One region of the Mesorhizobium sp. ESP6-5 genome, then DNA from elsewhere that is predicted to be linked to it. Evidence: predicted binding sites of a transcription regulator. Region 1 holds the regulator's gene; each other region holds the start of a gene.
The links. Region 1 encodes LexA, which represses DNA repair genes until DNA is damaged. Its sites were predicted from a motif close to TGTTCNNNNTGTGTTCNG; they were not measured.

Region 1 (4,455 bases):
GACTGCATATGGCGCTTGTGGCCGGCACCATCATGGGTCTGCTGCGTGGTGCCTTCGCGCTGTTTCCAGACTTTTCCGCGCGCCGGCCGGTGAAGAAATACGCGGCCGCCGCCGCACTGTTCTCGATCGCGGCCTATCTCATCATTTCCGGTGTCGTCGTTGCCGCCGAACGCAGCTTCATCATGCTGGCGGTGATGCTGATTGCCGTCTTCTTCGATCGCGCTGCGCTGACCATGCGCAATCTGGGGATCTCGGCGATCGCCGTCATCCTGGTCTCGCCTCACGAGGTCGTCGGCCCGAGCTTTCAGATGTCGTTCGCCGCGACCGCGGCCCTGGTTGGCGCTTATGCCGGCTGGGCCGATCACCGTGCGGGAAAGACGCGGCCACCGCCGCCAAAGCGATCGCTGCCCGGGTTCCTGACGCGAAAATTCCTGCTGGCGACAGGTGGACTGGCCATGACGTCCATTATCGCCGGCAGCGCCACGGCACTGTTTGCCATCTGGCATTTCCAGCGGGTATCGCCGCTCAGCCTGTTCGCCAATCTGGCCGTGATGCCTATCGTGTCGGTCGTGATGTTCCTGGCCGTCGCCAGCGCGCTGTTGATGCCATTCGGATTGGATTGGCCGGCTCTCTACCTCATGGGCAAGGGCCTGACAGCAATGATCGCCGTGTCGGCGTGGATATCGGAGCGCTCTCCGGTCGATGGAGTCGGGCTGATTTCGCAGCAATCCGTGCTGCTGGTCACCGTCGCGCTGGTTATCGCGACGATGGCGACGACATGGCTGCGGCTCGCGGCGCTGCCATTCGCGCTCGCCGGCCTGTTGACTGTGTCGCACACACGCGCGCCCGATGTGCTGATCTCGGAAGATGCGCGGCTGGTCGCGCTGCCGATCGGCAATGGCGAACTGGCCGTCAACCGGGAACGTCCGAACGAATTCGCAACCGACAACTGGAAGCGCGCCCTGATCTCCGAAACAATCGTCAAACCGGAAATGTTCGACACGACAGACAGGCAATTCGATGTTGCCAGTCCCACCGACCTGCCGCCGGGATCGCCCTTCTACTGCCGCGAAGGCCTGTGCCTTGCCAGGCACCCTTCCGGCGCGATCATTGCCTATGTCGAGGACCGCAAGACCACCTGGAAAGCCTGCGCTTTCGCCGACCTGATCATCGTCAATGACGCAACCGCCTATGACGCCTGCCACAATCCACTGGTTCTCGTCGTCACCAAACGGCAGCTCGCCCGCAAGGGAAGCGCTGCCGTCTTCTTCAATCCCCAGTCGGCCACGACCCGGGCCGCGATCGCATTTGCCGTCGACGGACCATATCGGCCCTGGCACGAACAGCGAAAATTCTCACGCGAGGCGAGGGGGCTGCCGCCGTACAAAAAACCCGACAAGCCCGATGACAAGCCGGTTCAGTAGCGCCTGATCAACCCGACCAGCTTGCCTTGTACCTTGACCCTGTCCGGCCCGAAAATGCGCGTTTCGTAGGCTGGATTGGCGGCCTCGAGCGCGATCGAAGCGCCTTTGCGGCGGAACCGCTTCAGTGTCGCTTCCTCTTCGTCGACCAGTGCCACGATAATTTCGCCCGGGCTTGCCGTGTCGGCATTGCGGATAATGACCGTGTCTCCATCGAAGATACCAGCCTCGATCATCGAGTCGCCCTTGACCTCCAACGCATAGTGCTCGCCGCCCATGATCATGTCCGGCGGCACCGAGATCGAATGCGTCTGATGCTGGATGGCATCGATCGGCACACCGGCGGCGATACGGCCCATGACCGGGATGGACACGGCTGAAACCGCGTCGTCGTCGTTGCCGGCCGCGGGCAGGCGCGAAGGCGCAGCGGCCGGCCTGATCTGGCGTCCGAGACTGCCTTGGCCAAGGCTGCCTTGGATGACGCTTGGCGAGAACTTCTTTGCCGCATTGAGGCCCGGCGCGATCGAGTCCGGCAGCCGCAGCACTTCCAGCGCGCGCGCCCGATTGGGTAGCCGGCGAATGAAGCCGCGCTCCTCCAGGGCCGTGATCAGGCGATGGATCCCCGACTTGGAGGCAAGATCGAGTGCTTCCTTCATCTCGTCGAAGGAAGGCGGTATCCCGCTTTCCTTGAGCCGTTCGTGGATGAACATCAGCAGTTCATGTTGCTTGCGTGTCAGCATGGCGGCCCCCAAGACATTGAACGAAAGGTTGAACCAGAATCGAAAAAACAAACCCAGAACAAACACTATCTGTTCCAGTTGTGTTCTGCAACCGTTTAAAGTTTAATGAATTTGTTAAGGGGTCTGAAGTTTTTTGCCCGCGACGGCGGGCGGCAACCAGTCCTTTCCGCCGTCGGCAGGCGCATTGAAATCGTTTTGGTTAATGGCCTGTGGCCCATCCGCCGACGAGGCTTTGGCATCAGTTAGTTGGAAGGCTTCTCCTCGGAGGGACGTATAATTCGCGGAGCCATTATTCGCGGAACGAAACGAAACCAAAATGCCAACGATTGGTAGCTTCGGGCGGCCATGGATCGGGGCGTTCGGCGCACTCCGGCCAGCGCGTTCGAATAGGCGTCGCGGAAGCGCTGAAGTTATCCCGAACCCGCCTTCAAGCTGCCGGCGCGAGCGGCGTATCTGGTAGCGCCGCTGTCTTCGCTGTGGACATAGACGTGCAGTGTGTAGCCGATATGCGCCGTCATCAGCGCCTTGGCCCGCTCGACGTCACGGTCGAGCGCCGCTTCCATGATCGCGGTATGGTGTTCGATCGCAATCGCTTCGCGTAGCGCTTCGATTGCCTCTTCATAGCCATCCTTGAGGCCGGCCGCGGCCCGCAGTGTCGGCGCCAGACCAAGAAAGCGATGATGCCGGCGCAGCTGATCCGAGATCGTCGAGCGGAACCGCAACAGCCAGTCGCATGTGGCGGCGCTCAGCAGCGCCGCATGGAAAGCCTCGTGGTTCTCGTCCCATCTGTCGACGGCCGCGTCCGAGGGATCGTCGACCGCCGTCTTGCAACGCGAGAGCCGGTAGTGGGCGGTGACCACGGCATCCTCCCACTCCCTGCCGCCTTTTTCCATCGATTCGAGGAACAGGGGTATCTCGATCACCATCCTGGCGCGTGCCAGATCCTCCAGCTCGGCCCGCGACACCGGAGCCACGGCAAAACCACGATTGCTGATCGCGGTGACCAGGCGTTCGGCCTCGAGCCGCGACAGGGCTTCGCGCAACGGTGTCCAGCCGACGCCATAGGTGCCGCGCAGCGCACTCAGTTTGAGCGGGGCGCCGGGCATGAGGCGCGTGGTCAGGATGTCGCGCCGCAACAGCTGATAGGCGGCTTCCGTTTTTGTGGAACTCGTTTCATTCAGCATGGTGATCAATCCGTCGTCTGGCGAAAAGTATATATGATAGTGCGTCACAGCAACAATTATATATAATGTTTGACACAGACCAGCGGACTCACCATGATCGCCGTAGTAGCCGCGTTTCCAAGCGGCCCTGATCAAATCTGGGAGGAAATGATGTTGAAGTCGAAATCCGCTTGGTTGTCGGGCTTGGCCCTGGCAGGCGCATTGATGGTCAGTGCCGGCAGTGCCGCGGCCGATCAGATCCGTATCGGCATTGCCAATTTCGGCGAGCATCCGCAATTGAACGCCGCCATAGCCGGCTTCAAGAAGGCGCTGACGGATAATGGCTACGTCGAGGGTAAGGACGTCGTCTACACGGAGAGCCACACCAATTTCGATGCATCGCTGGTGCCGCAGATGATCGCCAAGCTGCAGGCCGAGCAGCCCAAGCTGATCTACACCATCACCACGCCGGTATCGCAGATCGCCAAGAAAGCGCTTGCCGGTTCCGGCATTCCGATCGTTTTTGCCGCGGTCACCGATCCGGTGGCGGCCAAGCTGGTGCCGTCATGGGACGCCGGAGACGAAGGCATGACCGGCGCCAGCGATCTGCAGGACGTCGCCGCGGTGATGGCCTTCACCAAGAAGCTGCTGCCGAACGCCAAGCGCTTCGGCGTGCCTTATAATCCCGGTGAGGCCAATGACGTTGCCTTGGTCGAAAAGATCAAGGCGGCGGCACCGGCCGCGGGCTTCGAGGTGGTGGAGGTCGGCATCGACAACGTCAATGACATCCAGCAACGCATCGCTTCGCTCGCCGGCAAGGCCGACGTGATCTACGGCCCGGCCTCGAACCTGATCCAGCCGGCGATCGCCGCTGTCTCCGCGGCCGCGCGCCAGGCCGGTATCCCGGTCGTCAACTCCGATGACAGTGCGGTCCGTAACGGCACCGTGCCGGCGAGCTTCGCGGTCAATTACACGCAGGTCGGCGTCAACGCCGGCAACATCGCCGCCGAGATCCTCAAGGGCAAGGATCCCAAGACGATCGCGCCGTCGCGCCCGGCCTACAAGGACCACATGGCAACGATCTCGCGCAAGGCGATGGCCGCGTTCGGCATCGAGATACCGGCTTCAATG
Region 2 (4,455 bases), on a different contig from region 1:
ATAGGGACAAACGATCAGCCCACATTTGCCCTCGCCATCGGCCAGAAGTTTCGCCCCCCGGTGGCGGCAGACGTTCTTAAATCCGCGCAAGGTCCCGTCCCGGCCCCGGATGGCGAAGATCGGCGTACCGGCGATGTCGATGGCAAGGTATTGACCGGACGTCGCGACCGAGGCGACTGGCCCCATGAACTGCCAGGTGTGCGCGAAAATGTTGCCCCGTTCCTGCTGCCAGATATCATCCCGGACATAAAGCGAAGGGTCCAGATTAAGGTATTGCACGGGCGGAGTGTCGAGTGGCAGGTGGTTGGGCCGCAAGGTGTCTGGCGTCATAGGCTAACCCTCGAATTGCTGCAATCCTGTCGTAAGTGGGGCGACATCGCAAGGGAATTGGCTCTGCTGCGCACAGCCTGCGCGGTCCCAACTCGGCTGCTCTAAAATCATGCTGATATCTGCCCCTAAAGCGGGCTTCAAACCCGCTTTTTGGAGAAGGTCCACACCATCAGCGGATATTCGTCGTCGTTGGTTAAGTCTCGCCATAGCCCATACGCCCTAACAGGACCGCCAATATGGGCTCTGGCGCAGGCTTTGTTGCCCCAACCAAAGGCCTGCACGTCGTCCGGGGCGAAGCCGCCTTCGACTATTAGCTGCTTAAGCCCCGCTGGCGTCCAACGGTTGTAGTCATGCGGGCGCGCATGCACGCGGAACAGGAAGGGTGTGGCCACCATCGCCCAGCCGCCGGGCTTGGTCATGGCGTGGATGTTGGCTGCGGCCGCTTGCGGGCGCTGCACATGTTCCAACACCTGGTCAGCGATGACGATCGAATATTGCTCCTCGGTCCGATCCAGGCAGATGTCGAAGTCTGGAAAGTCCACGGCGCGATAGTCCGGGCACAGCGCCCGCCAATAGCGGTTCCAGCCTGGCGAGATCTCGATCACATCTCGCGACTTGCGGTTGGCCGCTTCGATGAACGCGGTAAAGGCCTCGATCTGGCGTATGCGCAGCCAGTTGCGGCTGTCGTAGCGAAGCAACCGCTTGGCAACGTGTTTGCCGCGATTCCTCAGGGCGCCAGCAAAGCTAGTCATTATCGACCTCCTCCTGTCCGCCTAAGCAAAATATAGCAGCACGAAGTGCGGAAAAGATGACGTCCTCAATCTTTCACGGTCGCGGAGCTGAAGGAGATGCTGCCCCCTCCAGCCACGCAATCTCGTAATCAGTAATTGCGGTTGTAATGGCGCGGTCGTCACAGGGTGCGGTGCCGATGCGGCCGTAGCACTCCTGGTGGCGGCAGAGCTGGTCTTCGCGCCGCTGCGGCGTTGCGGCGGAGCCGACCACCGCACTGATCTGGGCGCCGCCAGCGGCACCGATCACCGTGCTCTGTGTCGCCGATCGCCTGTCCGAGCAGCGCGCCTCCCCGGGACCAACACGGGGGAGAACGAAGCCGAGTGCGGTTGCATAGCGCTGAACGGCCGCGCGCCGGCTCACGAGGTGAGACAGGTTTTCCGATGGTTGAAGGCAATGGCTTCCAAAGCGGAAAGCGTCGCCCGGATATTATCGGCTGGTCTTCAAGGCCTACGATGGTGGCAAGCGCGCCATGAGCACCGGTGGTGGCGCATGATCCAGCGACGACGGCGCGGAATAGCCTCGTCATCCCAACCAGGCCGGTTGCGTGCAGCGCAAGTACCCTCACAGCGAGCCTCCGTGCTCCTGCGATGTCGGAGTCGGCGGTGACCACCCGGAAGTCGCGAAAGGACACGAGTAGTGGATGGCTTGTGCCCTCGTTGTGAATCCATTCGAAAGTGGGGAAACGATGCGGCTGCATGCTCGGGCTCTGCGCTCACGACGGCCGCAACAAGCAGATGGAACAAAACAAGATCAAATGCATTCCCCATGCCAAGACAGGAGATCGCAATGGAAGACTCGCGCGCAAAACCCGATGCAAACGTCGAGAAAGATCCCGACGGAGGGGTGAGTGGTGACGACCCGATGACCCCATCCCAAGCGTCTTATCTGAAAACCCTGTGTGAGCAGGCTGAGGATCAGGAAAGCTTTGCAGACAACCTCAGCAAGGCAGAGGCCTCCAAGCGCATAGATGCACTAAGGGCAAAGCTGAAACTTTAAGCACCAGCTCGGGCGCTCTGTCTTTACCGCCTCGACCTTCCGTCTCGCGCGGGCAGGCCTCATAGTCGGCTGGGGAGCGGGTCGGGATTGCCAAGCCCTTCCTGATATTGCTGGCAATCGCGGAACTTTTGGCAAGGCGAGACCTTCTCCATATTCGAAACCCCAGGAGGAACGAGTGGCCAATCTAGGAAGACTTGCGATCGCTATGCTGGGGGTTCTGGCTTATCAAAACCGCGACAAGATTGCCGAGGCGATCCGCGGAGCGGGCGATCCCAATAATCCCCAGGGCGGGATACTGGACCAGGTGTCCAAGGGCGTATCCGGCACGGCGCTCGGCGATATTCTCGACCGCTTTAGAAACGCAGGTGCCGGGTCGAAGGTAGACTCCTGGGTCGGCACCGGGCCGAACCAGCCGATCGAGCCGCACGAGGTGGTAACGGCGATCGATGCGCCGACGCTGGAAGCACTCTCCCACCAGACCGGCCTCTCGCGCGAGGAGCTGATTGCAAGGATCACCAGGGATTTGCCCGACGCGGTTAACCAGATGACCCCAGACGGCACCCTCCCAGCAGACGACCGAACAAATGCTCCAGACCAGCCCAACCTGCTCGACGACGTGCCTTCCCGGCCGATACAAAGCTAATTCCACATGACGGAAGCGGACTGGAGAGGTGCGAAACCGAGGAGATTGGATCGAGCGAGCAATGGCAGCCGGAAAGTAGGGACAAGCGAAACGCCTATTGTGGATCGCCAGACTGCGAGGGCAATCGCCGAGCTCGACCTCTTGGCAGTGCTGCTTGATTCGCGCTGGCGAATCCCGGGAACGCCAATTCGGTTCGGACTGGATGCTCTGGTAGGCCTGGTGCCTGTGCTGGGAGATACAGCAACCGGGTTGATCTCGGCTTACATTGTGCTGCGAGCCCGCAAATGCGGCGCTGGGAAGCTGTTGGTTGCTCGGATGTTGGCCAATGTGCTGTTTGATACCGTCTTGGGAAGCGTGCCCGTCCTCGGATCGATCTTCGATGTTTACTACAAGTCGAACAACCGCAACATCCGCCTGCTTCGTGGCCATCTAAGCCGTCAGGTTGCTGAACGGTAGTTCGCAGGGCATCGCCCATGCGGCGTTCGCGACCGGGAAGCGGCCGGTGTTGGCCGGAGACGATGCCGTTGCCGCCAACTTGGAATGTTTCATCCAGCCGCACTCTCGGAACTGGCTGCGGAATCTGCGCCACCTTTGTCGACGTGGGTTCAATGAGTTCGGCAAAATCGGTGAAGACCGATCTTTGTTGCGCCGCTGGCAAATCTGCGCAGCGATCAGGTGATCGGTAAGGTCGATTCCGACAAAGACAGCCAGCGCTTTGCTGAGGTGATCGGAGCTATGCCGCTTTTGCGCCCGATGCCTAGGAACCATGAACCGAGCTGCTGGTTTGGACAGCACGCCGGGTGGTCGGCGTGGCAGTTAATGGAGAAACCCAATGACACGAGCATTCACGACTACAGTATTGGCGGCCGCGTTCGCTATGCTCGCCCCGTCCGCCTTTGCGCAATCGGCGGATGTTCCCAAGCCCGCATCAACAGCCCAGGATCGGACGGCGGACGAAGCCGGACAGAACCAGCAAGCAATGCGTCAAATGATGCGCGAGATGATGGATGAGATGCTGCAGGAAAAAACAGCAAAGGATCGAGACCCCGAGGCAGATTGGCGACACAGGGGCCCAAGGCTTCAGGACGACGAGATGAGCGATCGTGATACGGGACGTATGAAGCACGGCCGCAGGGCGGGAGCCGATATGATGCAGGGTGCCAAAATGAGGATCATGTTCGCCATCATGGACACCGACGGTGATGGTACACTGTCGCGGACGGAGGTTCAGGATTTCATCGGGCGAATTTTCAACGCTGTCGACGAGGACGGCGATGAAAGCGTCGACATGCAGGAACTCCAATCCTTTTTCCGTCCCGGAGGAGACCAGGACCGACGTTAGCACCGACAGGTTGTACCTCGGCCTGCTCGACGTCTGAAGCTAGGGCCCACAGGAGATGGCTCGGAGCACGGTATTTGGCTCCCCACCGTCTCATGCTCCGCCGATACTCGGTAGGATCAACGGGGTAAAGACCTGCGCAGAGCTCGCACGAGGCTGGACGGCTGTGCCCGTCGACGACTATAAGCCAAGCGTTCCAAAGAAGTGGCTCTAGGCAAGCATTGCGAGGTTTAGGGGCAAACATGCATCTGGTCCAGATTCTGCTACCTCGCGCCGACAACGCAGGAAAGCCCTTCGCCAAGCAAGAGTTTGACCGTGTGAAGGAGGAGCTCGCGCTCCGCTTCGACGGTGTCAC
Region 3 (4,455 bases), on a different contig from region 1:
CCGGCTGCAGGTAGAGCATCCGGTCACCGAGATGGTCACCGGCACCGATCTCGTCGAATGGCAGTTACGGGTCGCCAGCGGCGAAAAACTGCCGAAGACACAGAGCGAGATCACGCTTTGCGGCCATGCTTTCGAGGCGCGCATCTATGCCGAGGATGCGGCCAAGGGGTTTCTGCCGGCGACAGGCACGCTGCACCACCTTAGATTTCCGGACGTTGTCCCCGAAGGCGCCGCGATGCGCATCGAGACCGGCGTGCGGGCTGGCGATGCCATCTCGCCCTACTACGACCCGATGATCGCGAAGCTGGTCGTTCATGCCGGAGACAGACGGCAGGCGCTGGAAGCGCTCCGCACCGCGCTCGCGCAAATCGAGATTGCCGGCTCCACCGTCAACACCGCTTTTCTTGCCGCTCTTGCCGCCGATCCGGATTTTGCGGCTGAAGACATCGATACCGGCCTGATCGGCAGACACCAGGAGGCGTTGACGGCGGTCGCGCCGCCGACCGGCGGAATCATCGCGGCTGCCGCCCTGGCGGCCTCGGGCGCCGGAGCATTGCCGTCGTCGAACGACCCATGGTCATCACTCGCCGGCTATGCGCATTTCCACGGCGTGGCGCGGCGCATGCGGCTGACGTTCGGCGACGAAGCCATTCAGGCAAAGATTTCAGTGCGATCGGACGGGCGCTTCCAGGTGGCGCTCGATGCGCCTTATGACAGCACCAGTTCGCATGATATTCGCGCCGTTCCCCGCCTCGCCCGCTGGCCTGGCCACATCACGGTGTTCGAAGGCGCCGTCGGCTATACTTTCGCGGTGCCGGACCCCTTGGCCAGGAGCGATGAAGCGGCCGTCGCCACCGGCAGCCTGCGCGCGCCGATGCCGGGCCTGGTCAAGCTTGTGCGCGTGGCGAAAGGCGACGCTGTGATCAAAGGGCAACCTCTGCTTATCCTCGAGGCGATGAAGATGGAGCACACCATCGCCGCCCCGCATGACGGGGTGATCGCCGAGATCGCCGGGGAAGGCGCACAGGTCACCGACGGCGCGGTGCTGGTGCGGTTCGCCGAGGACCAGAACGCGTCCACCGCGGCCGCCGGCGGATAGAAGGAGCGCACCGCGGACCGCAAACGGAAATGGCCAGGACGAACCCGGCCATTCCCTTGGAGTACCCGACTGCCAGGGCGATTACTGCGCGATCGGCGCGTACTTGCCGTCATGCCACTGGTTGATGTCGTAGCTGGCATTCTTGAGGTCGCCCTTCTCGTCGAAGGTGACGTCGCCGACAACGGTGCTGATCGCCGTGCCATTCTTCAGCGCCTCGGCAACCTTGGCCGGATCATCGCTGCCAGCACGCTTGATGCCTTCGGCGAATGCCTGGACCACGGCATAGGAGAACAGCGTGAAGCCTTCCGGCACGAAGCCGCCGGCCTTGATCTTCTCGACGGCTGCCTTGGCTTCCGGCTTTGCCTGCGGATCCGACGGGAACACGAACATCGTGCCCTCGCCGGCCGGGCCGGCAACCTGCCAGAATTCCGGCGACGCGATCGAGTCCGGCATGATCAGCTGGAACTTGAAATTCTGTTCGGCCGACTGACGCAGGATCAGGCCCGCCTCGGGGTGGTAGCCGCCGAAATAGACGACATCAGCCTTGAGATCCTTCAGCTTGGTGACAAGCGCCGAATAGTCCTTCTCGCCGGGGTTGATGGCGTCATAATAGACCTCCTTGAGGCCACCGGTATTCATGGTCGCCTTGACGGCATCAGCCACGCCCTGGCCGTAAGCGCTCTTGTCGTGCAGGATGACGACGTTCTTGCCGGCGTATTTCTTGGCGATCCACGGGCCGATGAAAGCGCCCTGTGCGTCGTCACGCGTGTAAAGACGCATGATTGTCGACCAGCCGGCCTTGGCGGCCGCATCGGTCAGCACCGGGTTCGAGGAAGCCGGGCTCATCATCAGCGCGCCGGCTTCGGCATAGACCGCCGAGGCCGGAATGCTGGAACCCGAGCAGGCATGCCCGTCGATGAACTTGACGCTGTTGGCGACGATGCGATTGGCGACCGACACCGCCTGCTTGGGATCGCACTGGTCGTCCTCGATGTCGAGCTTGATCTGGGAACCGTTGACGCCGCCAGCCGCGTTGATGGCATCGGCGGCGGCCTGTGCGCCTTGCTTGAACTGATCGCCGATGGTGGCGAGCTGTCCGGTCATCGGGCCGACCACCGAGATGGTGATGTCATCGGCGAACGCGACCGGCGCGCTCATCATCAGGCCGAAAATGGCCGCGCTCAAAACACTCATTTTTTTCATGACAATAGAACTCCTCCACTCACGCGCGGCCGCCCGGCCGCGCTTCTTCCAGAGAGGCGGGACAATTTCATCCTTCATCGGACCTGTCTAGGCGCATTGGCGCCACTCGATTGGGCCTGTGGGGCCTCATCCACGCAAAAAGCCACGCCAGCCTTGTTCCGGCCGGTCGTGGCTTTTTTTGCCTGTCAGGCTGTTTCCCCGGCGCCCCCGCGCTGTGAACCCAACCTTCCCTGTCTTCATGTTGGCCATGATCCTTCCGAAAACCGGAATCTTCGGGATCATGGTCCGTCGCGCGGCTTGGACCTGTCGGCGTGCCGCATTCTCGTTGTCGATGGCCGTGGCCTGGCTGTCTGCGCAGCCTTTTCCCTGTTGGCCCGACCGTCTTTCTGCGGTCTTGGCCGGAGCGTCCCCGTCTGGCGGAACTCAGTGCATGGTCATCCATTCGCGGGCTTCGCGCAGCGCCTTGGCGATCTCGACCTTCGACATGGCCGCCGAGAGTTCCGAGCGCAACTCGGCGGCGCGGGCCGATCCCTTGATGGCGGCGATGTTGAACCATTTGTGGGCGGCAACGACGTCGGTTTCGCAATCGCGGCCGGTCGCATACATCATGCCCAATTCGAAAAGAATGTCGGCCTGGGCAGTTGCCCCCATGGCGCCGAAGCCTGCTTCAAGCATTTCAAAACGTGCCATTTTTAGTCCCCTGTCTGGCTCCCGAGAGCTGCCTCCGTTCGTCTTGACCGGGCCGCTCTTTCGATGCTTTCGAGAATGCCGCGCAGGCTTGAATCCGTCGTTAAATGGCGTGCTTAATTTGAGGAAAACAAAGCTAAAACAAGAGGTAAACGCGAAAATTCGTTAAGGATACGAAGCCAGCAATTCAGCTGGTTTTCGCCAAATTTGACGAAAATTTTCGAGCGCGCGGTCAACACTCTGCTAACCCTAGAAAGCAAACACGAGGCGCTGGTCGTTTTCATTTCCGGGCCGACAGGGCGAATTCAGGCGCTTTCGAAATGCCAAAGCCTTCCGTCGCGGCACCGCTTTCGTTTTGACGGAAGCTGGATTAGCTTACGTTTGCGTAAGCGGCAGACCGGCGAGGCGGAGCATTCGGCCGGCTATCCAAAGGGAGGAAGACATGTCTCGAAAAGTGAGCCTGGCCCTGGCGGCCACTTTGATCCTGAGCGGCGCGGCGTGGGCCGATCCGATCGAGGGCAACTGGAAAACGCAAGCCGGCGACACCGCTGCCATTTCAGGCAGCAGCTCGTTCTCCATCACGCTCAAATCAGGCAAATATGCCGGCAAGACCATCGGCTCGCTCAAGGCGGCCGGCGACAACAAATACACCGGCAACATCACCGATCCGGCAAATGACAAGACCTATTCGGGCAAGGCAACCTTGTCGGGCGCCTCGCTCAAGATGAGCGGTTGCGTGCTCGGCGGACTGATCTGCAAGAGCCAGACCTGGCACAAACTCTAAGCGACCATTTCCGTGTGATCTCTAAACGGGGCCTGGCGGGCCCCGTTTTCGTTCTGTCGATGAGCAGGCAGCGCTCGGTCGGCATTCTGGTTGCCGCAACCCAGTCAACATCCCTTCAATCAATTTGAACGGCAGATGAACGCCGGCATCAGAGCCGGTTCAGAGGCGTCAGGGCATTCTCATGCGTGTTGAAGGAGACACGGACCCAATGCTTGCTCGCCGCTTCACCATCGTCTGCCTGCTGATGAGCCTGTTTGGAATGTTCTTCGCCATCCTTGTCGCCGAAGCGGGCCGTTCCCCGCGCTCCTGGGACGGCGCCACCAGAATGTGCCATCTCGCCTGCCCGACCGATTTTCGTCACTGAAGCAGAGAACCCGGACCTCGAAAAGAAAAGCCCAGAGATCATGAACCGCATCGCCGCCAACCTCTCCAAGACCCTCCGGCTCCTGCCGCGGGCGGCGCTCATCCTGATGCTGCTGGCCGCTCCGGTCCTGGCGGTGCCGATGATGCGCGCCGATAGCGGCTCGACGATCGAGGCGCCGGCGCTCAGAAAGTCAGGCGTCGGGTTCGTACTACTGGTCAGCCTGCAGCGGGGTTGAAGAAAAAAGGGCCCTTTGAGCGCCTTCGGCGGCGAGCCCCCTCCCAACCGCCCGTCCAAGTCTCTATATTGAGCCATGGAAAA

Region 2: a site for LexA is predicted at 1,858-1,875, ahead of LB524_RS16355 (DUF3072 domain-containing protein). Genes of this name have one in related genera too.
Region 3: a site for LexA is predicted at 3,116-3,133, ahead of LB524_RS10315 (sel1 repeat family protein). Genes of this name have one in related genera too.

The regions. Positions count from the first base shown of each region.
Region 1 covers NZ_JAIUGR010000008.1:37,470-41,924, reverse strand. Annotated here, with positions in the region: gene LB524_RS14715 (ComEC/Rec2 family competence protein) at 1-1,424, shown strand, start outside; gene lexA (transcriptional repressor LexA) at 1,418-2,161, opposite strand; gene LB524_RS14705 (GntR family transcriptional regulator) at 2,572-3,345, opposite strand; gene LB524_RS14700 (ABC transporter substrate-binding protein) at 3,496-4,455, shown strand, end outside.
Region 2 covers NZ_JAIUGR010000009.1:55,645-60,099, reverse strand. Annotated here, with positions in the region: gene LB524_RS16365 (aromatic ring-hydroxylating oxygenase subunit alpha) at 1-330, opposite strand, end outside; gene LB524_RS16360 (class I SAM-dependent methyltransferase) at 468-1,082, opposite strand; partial or broken gene LB524_RS29080 (hypothetical protein) at 1,211-1,411, opposite strand; gene LB524_RS16355 (DUF3072 domain-containing protein) at 1,909-2,118, shown strand; gene LB524_RS16350 (YidB family protein) at 2,294-2,761, shown strand; gene LB524_RS16345 (DUF4112 domain-containing protein) at 2,768-3,217, shown strand; gene LB524_RS16340 (EF-hand domain-containing protein) at 3,594-4,103, shown strand; gene LB524_RS16335 (hypothetical protein) at 4,343-4,455, shown strand, end outside.
Region 3 covers NZ_JAIUGR010000005.1:212,543-216,997, forward strand. Annotated here, with positions in the region: gene LB524_RS10305 (acetyl/propionyl/methylcrotonyl-CoA carboxylase subunit alpha) at 1-1,099, shown strand, start outside; gene LB524_RS10310 (branched-chain amino acid ABC transporter substrate-binding protein) at 1,181-2,302, opposite strand; gene LB524_RS10315 (sel1 repeat family protein) at 2,726-2,992, opposite strand; gene LB524_RS10320 (DUF2147 domain-containing protein) at 3,432-3,773, shown strand; gene LB524_RS10325 (hypothetical protein) at 3,982-4,137, shown strand; gene LB524_RS10330 (hypothetical protein) at 4,178-4,372, shown strand.